2 regions of the Paenibacillus sp. EKM301P genome follow, and region 1 is predicted to be linked to the other one. Evidence: riboswitches for the same ligand, from Rfam matches in the RefSeq annotation. Region 1 holds a riboswitch; the other holds the start of a gene.
What was found. A riboswitch is a leader RNA that binds a small molecule or an ion and turns the genes downstream of it on or off. The one in region 1 is predicted to bind cyclic di-GMP.

Region 1 (10,349 bases):
GACGAGCAGACAGGATAATGCAACCAGCACCAAAGTACTCCACTGAAATCTTTTTCTCATCAAGATGATCCCCTTTCGATTTTTATTCCATTAATAGTCTGTTTAATGATGAATCAGACGGCTCAGGAACAGGCGAGCCCGTTCTTCACCCGGATTCTGAAAAAACTCAGCAGGTTGGCTGTCTTCCAGGATCTGTCCTTTGTCCATAAAAATCACGCGGTCTGCCACTTCACGGGCAAAGCCCATTTCATGAGTGACGATGACCATCGTGATGCCCTGATGGGCAAGCGAGCGCATGACATCCAGCACCTCTCCGATGGTTTCGGGGTCCAGGGCTGAAGTAGGCTCGTCAAACAGCATAATTTTCGGATTCATCGCGAGTCCACGGGCGATCGCCACCCGCTGCTGCTGTCCACCGGACAATTGGGCGGGGTAGCTCTGTGCCTTTTCCTCGATTCCGACACGCTTCAGATAGGTGAGGGCTGTTTGAATAGCTTCTTCTTTCGGGATGCCCAGTACCTTCATCGGTGCCAGTACAATGTTCTCAATCACCTTTTTGTGGGGATACAGATTGAAATGTTGGAATACCATCCCGATATTGCGACGGAAGGCGTTAATATCAATCTTTTTGTCATGCACAGGGACATCGTTAACGATTAGCTCCCCATCGGATATCGTTTCCAGACGATTGATGCAGCGAAGCAGGGTGCTTTTACCTGAGCCGGAGGGACCGATGATGACAACGACCTCGCCCTCCTTAATCTGAAGATTGATGTCTTTAAGTACATGAAAGTGACCGTAATGCTTGTTGACATTGCGAAATTGGATCAGAGAGCTCACCCCTTTTTTTGACTTGAATACATCGCTTAGTAGACGACTGACATGATTAAGCTCTATTAGAATTTCAAAATTTCTCTCATGATACTATAAGCTTACAATAAAAAACAAGATTTTATGTCAATAAACTTTACGTTAAATATGTTTTTGAATGTATTTTTACTAGTTTAATGTTATTTTTATGATGAAAATGAGTATGTATCCACAATTTAATGTCATTAAATTTGACATAGTTTATTGATCTTCGACATGCAGAGGGAGAAACGTGACAAAAGCAGCGCTATGTTTTACAGTAGGGGAGAAGGAATTTAGGGTAAAGGAAGGATAGACAATGACGAAAGCTATTTCACCGCTAGTCACGGCATTGGGCATGGAGCCCCATCCAGAAGGCGGCTGGTACAAAGAGATGTGGAAGGCCAATTTTCAAATTCCGAAGCCTGTACTGCCGGATGTGTATTCCGGTCCGCGCTTTGCAGCTTCGTCTACGTATTTCTTGCTGCATCCGGGTGAGTTCTCCGAGTGGCATGTGGTCCATTCTGATGAGCTGTGGCTATACCATAGCGGAAGTCCTATAGAGCTAAAATTGGGTGGAAGCGGAGAAGAACCTGGCGAAGAAACGGTAATTATCGTTGGTGCAGATGTGGAGGCAGGACAACATCCACAAGCACTCGTACCAGGAACAGTATGGCAAACGGCACGTCCGCTGGGGGATGAGCCTGTGCTGGTAACCTGTGTTGTTGCACCAGGATTCCACTTTGATGATTTCAAGCTGATTGCCAAGAATTCAACTGAAGCATGATGTGAACTATGGCGGGTGTATTTCTGTAAACGAGCAGGAATAGCCCGCCTGATTTATTTTATCCATAGGAATGGGCGATTTAGCTAGGTTTAGGTGCTTAACTTGGCTTGAACAATGAGACGATGGGTGGGATTCACGAGAGGGTCGCATGTAATTAGCGTGAGCAGCTTATGGTTTTTGAAGCTTTTCAGAACAGACACGTCCATTGGATCGACTACCTTTATACTGTAAACTTTATACATATACTGGCTACCTTGAGCGTTAACAACAATTTTATCTCCAATCTTCAGTTCATGAAGACGATTAAATAAACGTCCAGGAGTACGGGCTCGATGAGCAGCAATAGCAGCATTCCCCACTTGTCCCAGCTTTCCCGTTTCCGGCATATGTACTGCCGCATATTTCATATTTTTCCTCGTCGCGCCTTCCAACACGGGGAGCTTTAAAGCAATACGACTTATGCTAATAGTGGCTATAGGAGTTTGTTCATTAACGCTGACATTGGGAGCGGGGGATGGAAAGGTATGTTGCCGTGCCTCACTAACCGGAGCTTCCGCTACCCGAGTGGACAAGCGAGCATAGCTGTCTGCAAGACTAGAAGGCAATACCGAATTGCTTTTTTCTAGTGATAACTCCGCTGCTTGTAACAGCTTGTGTTGTTCTCGATCCTCATTCCATTCGGTCGCTTTAGGAAACAAAATAAAGAGTAAGCCCAACCCAATAAACAGATAGGAAAGTTTACGCAGATTCAGCAACCTCATCTCCCCTAAGCAATGTACGGATGATACATACTTTGAAAAAAATGCCCCATTTCCGTCTCATTCCACTCGGGAATGAGACGGAAGATCAGGGCAGGTAGATTGCATTTATTTTTGGTTTGTCCGTCTAAATTTTAAAAATACGCCGCTTATAATCATGGCAATGCCTGCCAAATAAAACGGAACGGGGCTACTTTCACCTGTTTGGGGCAACTGATGCACTGCAGGTGGCTCCTCTGGCTCTTTCTCCGGATCATGGAGACGGATTTTAGGTTTGGGCTCGTCGTTCGGCTCCACTGGAGGAGACGGATCTTGATGAGGCATGACGGCTGGCGGTTCAGGCAGTGCTTTGGGTTCCTCCCGGGCTACTGGCGGCGGTGTAGGTGCGGGTTCCTCCTGTGGAGGGACTATGTCCTCCGGAGGCCTTGGCAGTGACGGAGGAACGGTTATAGATGGTGTCACGGGCACCTCGGGATCTTTATCATGTTTTTTCCCGGAGCCTCCCGCTGGGGGAGACGGCTCTGGGTGGGGAGGTGTGCCCGGGTCTACAGGTGTTTCGGGTTCGTTTTTCTTTTCTTTACGATTGGTGATCACAACCCTCTTTATGCCAGAGCCTTGTTGGGGTGCTGCGTCTATTTTGATCTCAAGCTTACCCTCCGTTATTTCATACCCCTCCGGTGCTGCCAATTCTTCCAAAATGTAATCGTCATGAAGTAAGGAGGAAAAGATGATTTTGCCTTCCACATTGGTCGTTTGTATAAGCGGTGCTCTTTTTTGTCCCTTATCATAGAGCGCAAACCGGGCGCCAGGCAGTACTCTGTCGGGAGCATCCTGATCTACCTTGGTCAGCTCAAGGGTTTCGGTTACGCCCCCACCAGAACCGGAGCCGGAAGACGTTCGTACGATGATTTCCTGACTGGTTTCCCGCAGTTCTGTCGTCAAACGATCTCCTGCAAAAGCAACCTTGTTGCTCACCTTAGCTTTATCCTCAGCATGAATGAACGATTGATATTCAAGAATAAAAGCAGTGGAAATATCCTTGGCAAAAGTAAGCTCAAAAGTTTGCTGACCCTGAGTGTCTGTCTTGATGTGAAGCCAGTAATCTCGGTTTTTGATTAATTCGGTGCCCTTGGTGGTATTTCCATTGGCAGCCATGATTGCAGAGTATACATGAAAGGAATCCTCAATTAAGATTTGGTTGTTGCTAGGCTGATCGACTATTTTAGCGTTGGACACATGTGATTGTCCTTCATTGATACGAATGCTCCAGTCGATCTTATTTCCATTTTGTGCGCCGGCCTTAGACACATATTCCCCGCCATGAGGTACCGTAACTTGGGCTGCCCAATCGGAGACGGTTTTTTGTCCATCCAGTAGAAGAGCGCGATTATGAATTTCCTTTTCAATCAATTCTCCTTCCAATGAAGTTTGAAAGGTAATCCAGTACGGAGTCTGTATCGGCTTCTTGAACTGGATACGCAATTCATTACTATTTTGTTTAGTGGGAGGAATAATTGTATATTGATCTGCCGGGATTTCAGCCCCTTTTTGTACGCCATCCCACCATCCCAGCAAGGTCATATCGTATACTTTTACGGAGCCAGGCAGTAACCTCTGACCTTGCAATAAGACATCTCTCACTTCCGCATGATTCAGGATCTTGCGATTATAGTTGGCTTTAATATCCCAGGTAATGAGTTTGGAGCTCGCATCATAGCTTCCTTGCTTGGCCCCATTCCGTTGTGTCATAAAGTCCGGCCAGATCGGGCATTCCACCTCATGCGATGATGTTTCACCATTTTCATATTGATAATCTATAAAGGATTTGTTGCGAAATTCGGGCTTCGTCGTATCTGTTTTCCAATCATTGTTGTAGAGAGTTGAATATTTGATCGTATAAGCTTTCTGAATCGTTTTATGAAAAATAAGTGTAAACCCTTGTTTATAGTCCGCTGATCGTGGAACTAGCTCATAATCCATGGGCGCGAGTAGTTCCGTTGTACCGTCAACACTTTGAATTTTCAGGGTGTCGGGCAACAAGGCGAGGCCCCCATTAGGGAACACATCCTTAATGACAATATTTTTCATGGTGTATGAGTCTGTATTAATGGTGATCACCCAAGGTATGACTTTCGTGTTGTAATTGGGCGTGTCATACATTTTAGTCATAACTCCGCTTGTGATTTCCGTCGATATGATCTTCTGGGTTCCATCTGTGGTGATGATGTTTGTAATTTTTTCATCTTCATAGACGCGGCCTCTAGCCTGGGTCTGATATCGGATGGTATAGGCTGAATCTACATCGAAGTTGAATTGAAGTTTGAAGCCGTTACGGTCGGGATAGTCAACCGGGATGACGGTGTACGCCCACGATGGAAGCTCCTCCAGTGTATTTCCCTTAAATACTTTCAAAGAACCGGGCAGCAATTTTTGAGTTTTGTTGAAATGATCAATTAAAAGGGCTTTGGCTTCGGGGATTTTTGTCTCGCCAAAGTTATATCTTATGGCCCACGAGAGTGTTTGTGTGGCATGATCATACTTTTCAACTTTTTTGGACAAAAATTCACCACGCTCCACCTGAACTGTAGCGGTGGCAGCAACGTTATCTATCGCATCTCCTGAAAGCGTCGCTGTGTTGGAAAAGCGAGTTTCGTTGCCAGTAATGCGGGTGGAGTATTGGATCTGATAGGCAGTGCTAATGCTAGCATCTTGAAAACGAATTGCAAATCCGGTCCCGGCTTGATCCGATTCAATGGCGTATTTACTCGCATTCACTAGGTCTTTGACAACGGTCGTGCCATCGATATTGACTTGCAGATGATAGAGTCGGATAGAGCCTCTCACGAGTTCCAGTCCTGAAGGAGTTGGATCGGTAATGAGGGCGTGTTTAACGGTGTTTAGCTGTTTGTTCACATCAATGGCCCAGTCGATCTGGTGGGTGCCATTTATTTTTCCTTGCTTGCTTAAAGTTGGCCCTGACTGGGGTTTCACATTTACGATGACCGTTTGAACCCCGCCCTTAATTGGAATCGCAATGATGACTTCTGTGCTGCCTTTCACCGTTTCTTTTGTGAATTCGGTTTTAATTTGCAGTTTGCCGCTGACATGGGAATGGTTCTCTACATATTGGTTAAAGGTCATGATGACCTTACCCTGACGATCTACTGTAAAGAACCCCACGGTCCCGTCTGTAGTCACTAGCGGAGATGAGATATCAGTGTAGATGACAAACTGTTCTGGTAAGTGAAAGGTGAAGGTATCCCCTGCTTTATAAGCATCGTCAGGAAGCTCCCATTCATAGCCAAGTTGGATGGCTGATCCAATGTCGAACGTACTACCTGGATTATATACCGCATCAATGACACGTCCGGCTTCGTCCGTTAGAATCAACTTCGTTAGTATACTCTGGGGAGCTGCTTCCTTTTGAGACTTTGAATGAGCTGCTCCTTGCACGGAAGGGACAGTGTTTGGCGGAACCTCCTTAGGGGGTTCAGGGTTTGGGACCGCATATACAGCATCCGTAACGGTTGTAGGATCGGATACAGCACTGTGCGGCAGTTCAGGGGCAGGAGGATCTGCGTAAGCCAGTGTGGTGCTGAAAAAGCTTTGGACAATGAGCAATAAGGCAATAATCATGACATTTATTTTGGTTCCCATGCTCCAAGTGATTCTCCTATTCATCGTAATATGGCAAGCTTCGGCGATTATGTTGTGTTATATTGTTTTCCTTCCCTCCTCCTAGTTCGAAATTAGTATATTCAGCATGCTAGGTTGACATGACTACCCCAACAGAAAAAAACCTTGATCATAGTGATCAAGGTTTTTTCTTCGAGAGAGGTATAGCAATTTTGTGATGGAGCTATGTAAAAAGGCATAATAAAAAGCTCGTTCACCTGGTAACTGGCTGCCATCCGAGTAGGAAGGCCCTATAGTTTTGCGTCACTGTCTTTCGACAGCTTTGCCATTAGCTTGAATAGCTTGTGCGTCTATCGTCTATCAAACGGAGTACAGGAGACCTCCTATTTACAGTTTGGAGCGGTTTCCCCATTTTTTACGGAAGGAATGAGGTGTTTCCCCTACATGTTCCTTGAATAGGTTGATAAAATGGCTCGTATTGGGAATCCCAACGTACCTTGCGATATCCACTATGGATATGTCACTGGTTTTAAGCCATCCCTGAGCGGCTGTGATCCGGACATTAATGAGATAATCAATTGGAGAAAATCCAATCTGTTTTTTGAAATTTTTAGCAAGATTAAATTTGTTTAGGTTGAACATGTCTGCCAGCGAGTCCAGCGTAATTCGCTCACAGTAGGACTGGTCCAAATACTGCTGCACCTGACGTACTTCGCTGAGTGTTCCAGCATTTACATACCGATGATCATAAGGATGCTGCAAAATATACGTCAGTATTTCACCAATGAGTCTGGACGTTAGCAGCTCGCCGGAAAGGCTTCGATCAGACTGCCCGCAGATTAGTGCATGCAGCTTGTCTAATATAACATATGGATTGTGCAGGGATATTACCGGTTTATTATGCTTGGCAAATTGTTCGTAAAAATGTTCGATCAGGTTGCCGTACAGGTATAAGCTGATAAACTCCCAGGCTTCATCACCGGAGGTGCTGTATTGTAAATATTCATCGCAATTAATAAAAAACAAATCATGAGGCTTTAAAATATACTTCTTGTCCCGGTACAGTAATTCTCCCTTACCAGACAGCGTAAAAACAAGCAAAAAGGAGGTGAGTTCTTTCCTTTCTATTGTAAAATCAGAGGTTTTTTGGAAATAGCCTAATTCCTGAATATATAAAAGGGATTGCTTGGCAAAAGCGGAGGGAGTGCGCACAATTACGACAGGTTCGCCGTTCCAGAGGCCCTCGGTGTTTTTTTGGTCTGTTGTCATATTCAATTCCTTTACAAAAAAGCAATTTTATCTAGCTTATCTTGGTTTGATTTACCAATATATAATGGCTGATTAAACATGATTTACTATTTAATAAAAGTTTATTTTATCACATTAAATATGTCTATATATCAAATTATGTGTGTGAGTTTTATAGAAGCCCCGCTTCTTATGGATATTCAACCTGGTTATCCGTATAAAAGGTCGAATATTGTTGAAAGAATTCTGAGGTCATCATGGATTCAAATCCTTTCTGGGGTCAAATATAGGATAGTGTTGAAAAAAATATCTTACATGCCCATTCAACTTTTCCATTCACTTCTCCTTTCGGTTTAAGAAATTTAGGACTTGGTTCTGATAAAATGGTTCGTAAGGCTTATTATTGAAAATGAGATTTTGGACCCAGTGTTGTGATTTGGTTCACGAACATGAATGTAAAAAAGAGAGATATATGCATAAAAAATTACGCAAAAAATGTCCTTATGTGTTGAATTATAAGTGCTCTCAACTTTGGAAATTACACAGGCAATGATATGATGGGTAATATATGTATAGTTGCTTAACTTATCGATAGTCAGTTTGGAGGATTACAGGATGGAAAAACCCAAAAATACGAAAACCGCAGCGGCTTGGTCGCTCGTTATTCTAGGGGCAGGCTTTGCAGCCACCGTGCCCTTCCAGCAATATGGCTGGGCTCGATTGTTAGCCGGAGCCTTTGAGGCAGGACTTGTAGGGGGACTGGCAGACTGGTTCGCTGTCACAGCATTGTTCCGTCATCCGCTAGGCATCCCGATACCACATACGGCGCTTCTCCCTAAAAATAGGGACAAGCTCACGAATGCATTGGTGAATACGGTGGAAAATAACTTGCTGAACAAAGACAGCATTGCTTCTAAAATCGCGGACATTCGTTTGGCGGAGCTGATGCTGGGCGGTGTGGAAAAAGGATTGCGTACACCAGAAGCAGCAGCATCGATAGATGTGCTCGCCAAGCGGCTCGTCCAGTCGCTCCCGCTCGCGGAATTGGCTCCGATTATCGTGGCTGAGATCAAGCGACAGGTGACGGACATCGATGCCGGACCACTACTGGAGGCGCTTGCCCGCCAATCCAGTGAGAAGGGCTATGATATTCGTGCACTGGATTACACGCTGGAGCAGGCGGAATCCTGGCTTTTGCGACCGGAAACAGGCTATACACTTGGCACCTTAGGGATGCAGGCTGTCAGTGGTTTGCAGGTGAGCGGGCTGATGCAATTTGCCTTGAACGCCTTCCTCGGCTATCTGAACGAAGAGCGCATGGGTGAAATGATTCGTCATTTCCTGCTGGATCAGGTAGCAGAGCTGCAAAGGGAAGAGCATCCGCGCCGTCTGGCAGTGATCGACGGTCTAAGAACACAGGTGACCCGATTGGCAACGAAGGATACGGTTCAGGAAGGGCTGAACGGCTGGAAGGATAGCCTTATTGAAGCTTGGGAAGGCGAAGCGTCCGTGCTCGGTAAAATGGAAGAGCTTCGTACCCGCTTATTGAACTATATGGAAGACGAAGACTATGTGCCGACCTACATTTTACCGTTACTGGATCGGATGCTGGCTGATTTAAGAGGGAATACCGAATTGCTGGACAAAATTAATGCACGAATCGTGGAAGGAATTACTAGTCTCGTGGAAGCCAATCATAGCCGGATTGGTAACCTGGTGCGCGAAAATGTAGACAAAATGGATAACAAATCCCTGATTGCACTGATGGAGGACAAACTGGGACAGGATTTGCAGTGGATACGTATTAACGGCGCAGTAACAGGCTTCCTGATCGGTATTGTACTGACAGGTATCCGTATGCTAATCCAATAATACAGAAAAAGCTACAGATAAGGTTGTGGAAGCATGAGGCTTTGGCATGAACAATTGATTGGCAAGCTGCCCCGTCCCCAACTGTTGGGACAACATCGTGAGTGTTGTGCCCTGCGGGGGAACGGGTGGGGAAAGCCACACGCCACAGTGAATTATGTGTTCGACTATCACCCCATGCTGCTGGTACGCTATCATAAGCTCATTATGGACGAAATGAAAAGCAGAGGATACAATGTTGATCCACTATGGGAACAGCCATTGTATCGTGGTAAGCAGTGTGAACCTTGGGAAGCGGAGCTAGGCGAGGAACTGGCAGGCGCGGACGCATATGTGGAGCATGATGACGAATATATGAAGGAGTGCCTGGATAACCTGGCTTCCAAAGGAATTTTAATAGAGATTGAAGTGATCTAAAAAAGCGGGCTGCGGTGTGTTCATCATTCAGATGAAGCGCCGTAAGCCCGCTTTTTAGATGCTTTAATGTCCAAGGTTTGGAAGGGTATGAGTCGCAGGTTACAGGACCCAACGTGTAACTTTCTCCAGTGGTTGTCTGGATTTTTCCCGCTTGGGTTCATGAGCACGATAACCGAAGGCAGCGATGACTGAAATATCCAGCAGCCCGTCCTCCAGCAGGCCTTCTTCCTCCAAAATGGCATGCACCTGATCATAGTTAAAGCCTTCAATCGGGCAGGAATCAATGCCGATCTGAGCTGCCGCTGTCATCATATTACCTAAGGCAATATAAGTTTGCTTGGAGGCCCAGTCGAATAACGTGCGTTCGTTTTCCAGCAGGCGTTGGTTTTCACCTTGGAAAATCTTATAGCGGCCTGGTAGGGAGGCAAAGTCTTCGTCAGACATACCCTTCACCTCTTTATACATGTACTCCACGTAAGGTGAATCATAACGGACATCCTTACGTGCCAAAATCAAAACGACATGGCTGGCCGCTGGGATCTGCTTTTGACCACCACTGGAAACCGCAGCCAGTTTTTCTCTCAATGCCTGATTTTGTACGACTACAAACTGCCAAGGTTCAAATCCTACGGAGCTTGGGGAAAGTCGTCCAGTTTCGAGAATGAATTGAAAATCCTCCTCCGGTATGATGCAATTAGGGTCGAATTCTTTCGTGGCATGTCTGAATAGAAAGGCATCCAGAATTTCCTGTTTTTTAGCTGATGTATTGGACATGAAATGTACTC
Region 2 (10,349 bases), on a different contig from region 1:
ACCTGATAGGCACCGTCTGTCCGGTCAGCACGCAGCACATCATAGGAAGATATGCCTTCTGCTTGAAGCCAATTAATCTTTACCCCCCCATCCTGAATAGAGGCTGCTTTCACCTCTGTTGGGGCGGAGGCCGTGGTTTGATCTGTACTTTTTAATTCCAAAATATATTGTACCGATTCGCCAGGGCCCAGCTTTTCTTCAAAATCAAGGGCAGGAGAAGCCTTCAGCCCTGATATGGAACGCTGCGCCTGACTGTAGGTGGGACCCGCCCCAAAACGTTCCCCCGTGTACAAGCCAGCTTTCGGCATCGTCACCCGTACACGAACGGTCTGCGTAGTGGATTCGAAATTCACTAGGTTCACCAGCAATTTGTTCGAGGTAGCGCCGCTACCTGCCAGCGGTTTAAGCTTGGACGTATCCACCGCGCGAACATAGACCATCTTGTCCTTGGTCTCCTCTGGATTCAACATTGTATAAGTCAGTGGTTTACCATGCGTGGCATAGGCTAGACTCAAGCGTCTCATAATCTTAACGCGAGTGTCCTGTCCTTGCCCAAACGGATAAATTTCCGTGTTAGCCGGGTTGTGACTTTGCAGATCAAAACCCGTTTTAAATAGTGTGTAATCCTTATAAAAAGCAGCGTGCTGGATAAACATATCGGCAAACCCGATTTGCGATCGCATAATCCGATCGAATGCAGCTGCTTGTGGCTGACTAGCCCCGTAATCAGGATTGTCTCGATGCGTATCGTTAGTACCGAACTCCGTGTTTAGCATCTTTTTCGCCAGTCCGTTGCTCGAACCACCGAAGGTTTTCAAATTCTGAACGAAGCTGCCCCCGCCCTCTTCATTATACGATTCACCGTAGGCGTGTCCGTTGGTCAGGTCGGTGACTTCCTCTAGCTGTTTACGCTGCGCTGGGTCCCGTTCCCATCCATCCGGATCACCGCATTTTTGCGTGCCTCCGGTTTGATTTTTGCACGCCTTGGTAGAGTATGTCGGCCAGTAGGCCCAACCCGGCGCTACGGTTTTGAGGTGCGGTGCCAATTGCTTGCCTTCCGTATTCAACCATTTAGCCACAGCCAGATCTACTGCCTTGGAACGATTAAACAAACCAGGTTCGTTATCTACTTCATAATATTGAAGGTATGAACCGTATTTTTTTACATAATCACGCAACTTTTGCTTGGCCGTCTCTGGCAGAGTACCATCTTTTTGCAGCTTAATATCACCTGTGTATAGATACAATGCAGACGATTGCATATTATACTGCTTTAACGTTTGATAGTAATCATCCACGTCTGTGCATGCCTTACCTACATTACTGGCACAGGTAACCCTCATGACGTTGCCACTATAGGCAATTCCCAGCCATTTGAGAACGTATGGTAGATGCTTAACTGCACCCTGATCATAATAAAATTCTTTATTATTCACATTCGTACCAGTCAGTATATATTTCCCATGTACCGGTTCGGCCGCAGGGGAAGCTAACGTCTCCAAGCTCAAGTCATCCCAAGTCCACCACACATTTTTATCTTCCGCAGAGGAGCAGTATAGGCAGCGCGCTGTCTTTAGCTTGAGTACGTTAACACCGCTTTGCAATTGTTCTTTGGGGATATACAGCTCGTAGTTGTTTTTGAAATTATAGGTACTCCCAGTACCGGATACCCCGGCAATCTGAATGATTCCAGACAGCTGATGATTTGAGAAGACAGCCATCTGCGGCACAGCTTTGCCCGCATCCAAAATCCGAACACGGAATATCATACCATTGGGAGGAACCTGATTCAGCTTATATTGAAGTGTTAGTTCTGGATTCGTGGATGCATTCAAACCAGGAGGAATATCTCCACTGCTGAGCAATACCGGAACTGTTGTACTCTCTGCTTCCGACAACGCCGAAAATGCTGCTTTAGCAGATGATTCGGAAGAAGCTGATGCTGCAGAAATATCGATATTATCCCTACCGACCACTCCTTTAAATTCCGCTGAGGAGTCATCCCTCTGACCCAGCTTCCATACTGGACTGGCCGCCGCTACCTTATCTGTCTGCAATTCTACACTTTTTGAAGCCGTGTATATAAACCAAGCGATCATGGCTAGAGCTGCGACCCCTAGTAATCCGGATAATACGATCGTATACCTATGGGTCAACCATTTTTTCATCATATGATACACCCTCTCTCCTCAAAATTTTTGACCGGGAAAGAGTATCTATCAAGGAAGAAACAAAGCGTTTCCGGGAACCACCGCTTTCGCTTCATGCTGACTTTCCCACATCAGACGTGCCATCGCATCGCCTTTTTCATCATAGTATTCCACTTTTAGATCTACCATTTTACCTGCTTCCAAAGCAATACTGCCTTTTCGCTCTGTCCAGCTTTGTTTGAACCAACTATCGATCACTAACTTGCCGTCTACCCATACACGAATACCATCATCGGATATGGTTGTGAACGTATAGGTCTCGCAGTATTGTGGCTTGATTTTACCCGTCCAGCGAACCGAGAACTGGTCGGCATTTACCTTTGGATCAGCAGCAATGGCGCGCCAGTTGTAGTCCAGCTTACTGTCTGTACGGATCAAAACAGGACTGCCGCTCAAATTCATATTGTTGAAATATTCGCCCCGCAGCCCGTTCACATATACTTCATCAGGAACGGAAGGAGGAGTCGGAGCTGGAGGAGCAATCACTACTGGTGGAGCTGGGAGAGGCTCACTTTGTCCCTCATCCGGTAAGGTCGGTACATCTGTTCCAGGTTGTTGGATGGCCTCCAGCCCATTTTTCACATCATCCCGTGTCAAACTCTTCGCATCGTTCATATAATCCTGTATTTGAGTGGTTGTGTTATTCTCGGTCAGCATCTTGCCCCAAGTCATGGAATACACCCATTTTGGCTGAGCCTGCAACACCTCAGAACTAGGTATCTCACCGTGCTCGCCAATGGCAATCGGCTTATTCCGTGCCAACTCGAGCAGTCCTTCATAATGACTTTGCTTAAAATCATTGTTGTAGATGTCTACTGCCAAAATATCCACTTTGTCATCCCCCGGATATTTTGGGGTATACGGGACAGTGTAAGAATTGGGAGCATTGGGACTCCACACCCACAACAGATTGTTCAATTGATGCGTGTTAACAAAACGATCGTACATGATATTCCATAGCTGATTGAAATTGTTTTTGTTTCCCCACCAGAACCAGTCACCATTCATTTCGTGGTAAGGTCTCCACAATACCGGAACCCCTGCATCACGAAGCTGCTTTAACGATACAGCGACCTTATCCAGATCGGCAATGAGGAGGTTATACTGCGTAGTGCCTGGCGTGACGTATTTATTGAACTCCGCCTGACTTACTTTGGCCTGCACATTGGCCCAAGTCAGCGGTCTACCCGGCAGCGCTTCATGAAAAGTCATCGTCACAATGCCACCTGCTCTGCTCCAACGAATAGCGCTATCGATGACATTTTTACGTTGTGCTGCTTCTGTAGCGTCAGATTGACCAGAGATGGCTCCCATCTCATAGCCGTGCAGACCCACATACGCCTGGCTGATTTTTTGGACCTTGTTGCTTAATTCATCTGGACTTTCCAAATAATCATGCTGACCAGTGACTGTTTTCTTTCCAGAGATGCTGAGTAAATAATTGTATAGTTCACGGGCCTGAGTACAAGCGTCCGAATTAACAGGTTGTAATGAAGCGGCATTCACCACAGACAGAGAATCACCAAATCCGACGGGAAACAAAGAAAAAATTATAACTACGGGGAGTACATGACGTATCAGTCGATACAGAGGAATAAAATTGAATCTCACTTTTGCTCTTCCTTTCGGTAGCCAGGCTGCCATCCTTACGGGAAGGCCCTTTAGCTTTGCGTACCTGCCTTTCGACAGGGCTGCGTTTATCGTTGGAAGGAGTTTGGATTCCTTCTTAACCTAAGTATCGACTTTTTTTTACCAAAATTTAATAGGTCATGTTCATGAATTTACAGGTTTTCGCCCAATTTCGACAGTTTGGGCTATAAATTTTCATCAAATCTTCTTTATTTCGTTTTTACGAAAACGATTATGAGATAAATTGATGACGGGCAATTTCATTCCAATCCATGCAAAAGCGTACAATATCCTCTTCAACCAACTCAGTGCCAGTCTGCACCTCTATAAAATCCACATCGGTTACAGCCAAAATACTATGCTTGGTTCCTTCAGGGATACGGACTACGTCACCGGCCTTCACTTTGTGCAGCTTCTCATTCAAAATAATTTCCGCTTCGCCGCTAATAATGGTCCAGATTTCGCTTCGTTTGAAGTGAAGCTGGTAGCTGATATTTTTACCTTTGTGTACGCGGATTCGTTTGGTCAGTACCTCATTACCCTCGTCATACTTTACATAGTCTACAACTCGATACTGCCCCCAACGACGTTCTTCATACATTGGACGCTGATCATGAGCCTTGAGCACTTCCTTGATGCGTGGGCTTTCTGCCTTATTGGTCACAAGAATACCATCTGGGCTAGCGGCTACAATCAGATCATTCGTTCCAATGATCGCTACCGGAATGTCCAACTCATTAATAAGGCTTGTATTGACACAATCCTCCGTTACTACACCTCTGCCCACTTGCTGATTAGACATTTCTTCTGTGAGCGTATTCCAGGTGCCCAAATCCTTCCAAAAACCATCATAAGGAAGAACAACAATGTCCTTCTCCTTCTCAACGACTTCGTAGTCAAAGCTGATTTTTTCCAGAGACGCATATTGCTTTTGCATTTCTTCATAATTCAGCGGCAGGCCCTTGGATGCCAGGATATCCAGCAAATAGCTTAATTTGAATGCAAAAACCCCGCAGTTCCATAGAGCATTGCGTTCAATCAGACGCTCCGCCTGCTCCCGGTCGGGTTTCTCTTGAAAATGGCTCACTTCACGGTAGCCTGTGCTACCTTGAGTGGCATCGTTTTTCGGAATAATATAACCGTATTTCTCTGAAGGATAGGAAGGGACAACCCCAATTAATGCAAGCTTGCCTTCACTCTCCTGAAGTGTGTGTTCCAGTTGGGCAACGGAAGCAAAGAAAGCATCCTCTACATAAGGATCTACAGGCAATATAGCTATAATTTCATCAGGCGAAACACCCGCAATGGAATATAGATAAGTCGCTGTCAGCGCAATCGCAGGAAAGGTATCTCTGCGTTCCGGCTCAACTATGATGCGCGTATTCGGTCCGACCTGACTCTGGATCATTTCAACCTGCGCTCTCCCTGTCGCAATAAACGAGGATTCGGATAATCCGTTGTCTCCCAATTGTCTCCATACCCGCTGCACCATGGATTCCGAAATCCCTTCCGGGCTCTCCAGTACCTTCAAAAATTGTTTGGAACGGGAATCGTTGGATAACGGCCATAATCTTTTACCGGAACCACCAGACAAAAGTACGAGCTTCATAATTCTCCACTTCCTCTCTATAATGTGTGGGCGATCGGATGAGGCAAGGTTGAGTAGCCCGCTACGGGCTGGATTTGATCTTACGATCGCTGTTGGACCGGGATTCAAATCCATTCCTACGCTACTCAAAAATGCATCATATCGATCATACCTTGTGGTGCAAAAGGCACGACCGGACATTATTAAGTCCGGTCAGCCTGTAAAAAACGTTCGGGAGCTCGGCGTTTGCCTGCCTTGCTTGCAAGCTTCTAGTAATCGACGCTTCGTAACGCCTTACCAAGATTGCCTTCGACTACCGCAATGGCAGCTTTGCTCCGCAGGAGCAACATAGCGTATCCGCATGGTAGGCTTGCTCCACAGGGGCGCCGCGGTACAGCGCATGGCGCCTTAATCGGAAGGAGCGGCTTCAACTGTGCCGCTCCTTCCGATACGCCCTTACTACTCCCATCCCCTAAGATGGGAGATTAAAAATCGTGACTCTATGCGGCAAAAGCAGCGGAGCGGCCCATTTGAATCTGGAGAAGCGCTGGCGTTCGCCTTTGCAGTGGGATTCTTACCTTGGAATGTTTTATATAATCCAGAGAATCCCACTGCAACAGCGATCGGAAGATCAAATAGAACGCATAGCGTCTCCCCCACCGCCCACAGTCACTTTTTAAACTTCCACTTTATCTCTGTTCCATCCACTCATCCGCGGACGACCCACGGAGTAGTATTCCAGTCCAGAGCCTTGAATCTGTTCCTCGGTGAATACGTTACGACCGTCAATCAGAACTGGCTTGTGTAGAATAGAGCCCAGTTGCACGAGATCAACTTCTTTGAACTCTTCCCAATCCGTCAGCAGGCACACAGCGTCGCTTCTTTCGGCGGCTTGCTGCGGGGAGGAGCACCATATAATATTCGGGTGATCCACGCGCTCCTTGAATTTATCCATCGCAATGGGATCATACAGCTTGACAATAGCACCTGCCTGAATGAGCGTTTCTACGATTTCCAGTGCTGGAGCTTCGCGGATGTCATCTGTATTAGGCTTGAAGGCGAGGCCCCAAATGCCAATCGATACGCCGTTTAGCTGACCCAGCGATTCACGCAACTTGGATACAATCATAAAGCGCTGGTCAGTGTTCACCTCGACCACCGATTTTAACAACTTAAATTCATAGTCTACATTACCCGCAATTTGGATGAGCGCATTCGTATCTTTCGGAAAGCAAGAGCCCCCGTATCCGATCCCTGCTTGCAGGAAAGAGGAACCGATCCGTTTGTCCATGCCCATACCTTCAGCCACACAGGTAACGTCCGCGCCAACCTTTTCGCAAATATTAGCAATCTCGTTAATAAACGAAATTTTAGTTGCCAAGAACGCATTGGAGGCATATTTGATCATTTCAGCACTGCGGATATCGGTCACATAGATTTTATCCGTGAATACCTGATGCAGAGTGACCATTGTTTCACGCAAACCTGTATTGTCCAAACCAATAATGATGCGATCTGGATGAAGCGTATCATTGATGGCTGAGCCTTCTCTCAGGAACTCCGGCGCGGATACAATATCAAAAGACAAACTCGTATGTCGAGCCACTACGTCCTTAATCTTTTCGTTCGTTCCGACAGGTACGGTACTCTTGGTCATAATAATCTTGTACCCGTTCATGGCTTTGCCGACATCGGCAGCCGCCTGTTCAATGTAAGACAAATTCGCCTCGCCGTTAGCCAGTGAAGGCGTACCTACCGCTAAAATAACGATATCCGAGCGACGTACCGCATCGGCCAAATCGGAGGTAAACTCCAAACGGCCAGCTTCCAGATTCAACGCGATCAATTCCTCAATACCCGGTTCATAGATCGGAGATTCTGCCCGGTTCAACATGTCGATTTTGTACTGCTCCAGATCGACACAAATCACCTCATTACCTTTTTGCGCAAAACACACACCCGAGACGAGTCCAACGTATCCAGTACCGATTACAGCCAGCTTCATTCCGTTCATCCTCCTTTTAGAAAGTTCACATAGGCTTGTTCTACATACTTTTTCAATTGATCCTTGAAGTTATCTTCATCAAATTTGCGGGCATGGGTAATGATATCGTCCACATTCCATGCATGTTGCTCGACCTTTGCGACGGCCTCCAGCACATCGTCTACTTGATGCTTGCGGAAAAATACGCCGTTCACATGAGGAACAATCGTATCCAGCGCTCCCCCGCCCTGAAAAGCGATAACTGGCCGTCCAGCCGCATTCGCCTCCAAAGGCGTAATACCGAAGTCCTCTTCCCCCGGAAAAACAAGCGCCCGGCATTCGGCCATCAGCTTGTTAACCTCTTCGTCCTCAAGCCTGCCGAGGAACTCAATGTTCGGGCCAGCCATGGCTTCGAGTCGTTTACGATCTGGTCCTTCGCCAACGATGCGCAGCTTGAGACCGTTACGTTTGAATGCCTCGATCGCGAGATCAATACGCTTGTAAGACACCAATCGGGATACGATCAGATAATAGTCACCGATGCTTGTAGCACGTTTAAAACGGGATGTATTGATAGGAGGGAAAATAACATCTGCCTCCCGTTGGTAATAGTGCAGAATTCTCCGTTTGACGACGGAAGAATTGGCGATAAACTGGTCTACGTTGCGAGAAGTTTTGGCATCCCATGTTTTCAGCCTGTTCATGTACAGCTTTAGCATATTTTTGAGCAGGTTGGATTTGGACTGCCGGGCCATATATGTATCGTAATCCCAGGCAAACCGCATCGGTGTGTGACAGTAACAAATGTGAAACGTATGTTTGGGTACCTGGATGCTTTTCATAAATGCGCTGCTGGAGCTTAAAACAATGTCGAAATCCCTAAAATCAAAATCACGGATAGCGATGGGATACAGCGGCAGCACTCCTTTGAAATTGGTCTTCACTCCTGGGACGTTTTGTAGCCAAGTGGCTCTAATGTCCGCATCCTTCAAGTTGCGCGACAGGCGCTCGTCGCTGAACACCGTTGTGAAGATGGGAGCCTCCGGATACATATCATGGAATACCTCTACTACCCTTTCCGCTCCGCCCATTTGGATTAAGTAATCATGTGCTATCGCTATTTTCATCTGAATCATCCTTTAACGCGAATGTCGGTCAGACTCCTGCCAACAAACCCTTATAGTAATGAACTATATCCTTAACAGTGTTCTCGATGACAAAATGCTTCTTGACCCGTTCCATCCCTCTCTCACCCATCTGCTGACGTTCCTGTGGATGCTCCAGCATCCAGCGGATGGCTTCTTCCAGCTTGGCCGGGTCTCCCGGTTCAATGAGCAGCCCGGTTTCATTAGGTACCACCGTTTCCTTGGGACCACCTTCGTTTGAAGCGATCACTGGCAAACCTGCAGCCATGCCCTCAATAATGACTTGACCGAATGGCTCCGGTGTAATGGAAGTATGAATTAGCAGGTCACAGCGCTGCATCAGTCCCTGAATGTCATCGACGTGTCCCATCAGATTGACGTTGGTCAACCCATATTCGCGCATCGTGGATTCCAATCGTTGTTTGTATTCCTCTTCTCCGAACAACGCATCTCCAGCCAGCCAGAATTTCACACGCTGATCTGGTAAAAAAGAACGTGCCGCTTCCAATAAAATATGTTGTCCCTTCCATTCCGCCAATCTGCCGACCAATACGACGTTAAACGAGTCATCGCCACGCAAATGCGCAGCCGAATCACGAGCCGTAATTGCTTTGGCAAAAGCGGAGTAGACGACGAGCGTCTTTTTGTCCGGGGGTAATTCCAATGCACTCAGCGTGGATTTGGAATTGGCAATCACACCGTTAGGCAAAAAGCGGGACATGAGCCGAATCCCTTTGGCTACAATCGGCTTCAGATACGGCGGACCGATGTGGTCACGGATATGCCAGATCAACGGCAGCTTCGCCGATTTGGCGGCTACTGCACCATACAGTGCAGACTTGAGTGAGTTTGTGTGCACACACACGACTTTTTCCTCACGCAGCAATGGCGCGAGTTTTCTGCCGTAAGCCAGCAATCGAAAGGCTGCTGCAGGCGCACCCAGATTAACAGCATTTCGTCCTCGATTGCGAATCGAATCATCTAGTGGAACGATGCGCACATCAATATCACGCTGCCGAAGCCGATCCGCCAAATCGCCCTCCTCCGCCAAAATAACGAGCGGGTCGATATGTTCCCCAATATTCGTCAGGATGTTATACAAAGCGACTTCGCCGCCGCTCCATCTTGCCGTATGGTCAATATAAGCTACTCTCATCATTTCGCCGCCGCCTTTCTGTCAAGGACCTGTCGGAACACCTCTTCTACCTGCTCCGCTACATGTCCCCATGTGTATCTGCTCAGGACATGGTCCCGGCATTCCCGTGCATTCGGTAGAAGTTCACGATGATCCAGCACACGCAGCAGCCCAGCAGCAATGGCTTCACTGTCCGTCCCCTGGAACAAAAGCTCAGGACGGAATCCACTTAAGATTTCCTTGTTGCCGCCTACAGGAGTGGCCAGCACCGGTAGTCCCGAGGCCATCGCCTCGACTGTAATCAGACCGAAACCCTCTAGTGCCTGTGTTGGCACAACGAACAAGTTCGAGGCTTGATGGTACAGGGGCAGCTCCTCATCCGACACATAACCAAGCAATCTTACGTGATTATGAAGATTGTATTCCGCCACCTTGGAAGCCAATTCCTCCATCAAGGGGCCCTTCCCACCAATCAGCAGCAGATGATCAGGGTGTCGCTCGGTTACTCGCCGCCATGCTTCGAGCAGCTGTAGCAGTCCCATGCGATTAACAAGACGACGAACGGTTAGCACAATCGTCGCATTTTGCGGCAAATTCAGCCGCTTCCGTACGGCCTCCTGATCCTCTGCCGGATGGAACCTTTCTACATTCGCCGCAC

Region 2: linked by a shared signal. The riboswitch ahead of HFD99_RS07215 (glycosyl hydrolase) and the one ahead of HFD99_RS22060 (LPXTG cell wall anchor domain-containing protein) in region 1 are both predicted to bind cyclic di-GMP.

The regions. Positions count from the first base shown of each region.
Region 1 is NZ_JAALFM010000014.1:53,879-64,227, reverse strand. It holds gene HFD99_RS22080 (transporter substrate-binding domain-containing protein) at 1-60, opposite strand, end outside; gene HFD99_RS22075 (amino acid ABC transporter ATP-binding protein) at 103-840, opposite strand; gene HFD99_RS22070 (cupin domain-containing protein) at 1,169-1,636, shown strand; gene HFD99_RS22065 (class D sortase) at 1,726-2,391, opposite strand; gene HFD99_RS22060 (LPXTG cell wall anchor domain-containing protein) at 2,503-6,051, opposite strand; cyclic di-GMP riboswitch class I at 6,287-6,367, opposite strand; gene HFD99_RS22055 (AraC family transcriptional regulator) at 6,418-7,299, opposite strand; gene HFD99_RS22050 (DUF445 domain-containing protein) at 7,894-9,150, shown strand; gene HFD99_RS22045 (TIGR02328 family protein) at 9,184-9,564, shown strand; gene HFD99_RS22040 (NAD(P)H-dependent oxidoreductase) at 9,664-10,338, opposite strand.
Region 2 is NZ_JAALFM010000002.1:372,011-382,359, forward strand. It holds gene HFD99_RS07210 (hypothetical protein) at 1-2,171, opposite strand, end outside; gene HFD99_RS07215 (glycosyl hydrolase) at 2,220-3,821, opposite strand; cyclic di-GMP riboswitch class I at 3,835-3,916, opposite strand; gene HFD99_RS07220 (sugar phosphate nucleotidyltransferase) at 4,072-5,448, opposite strand; gene HFD99_RS07225 (UDP-glucose dehydrogenase family protein) at 6,104-7,432, opposite strand; gene HFD99_RS07230 (glycosyltransferase) at 7,438-8,538, opposite strand; gene HFD99_RS07235 (glycosyltransferase family 4 protein) at 8,567-9,715, opposite strand; gene HFD99_RS07240 (glycosyltransferase family 4 protein) at 9,712-10,349, opposite strand, start outside.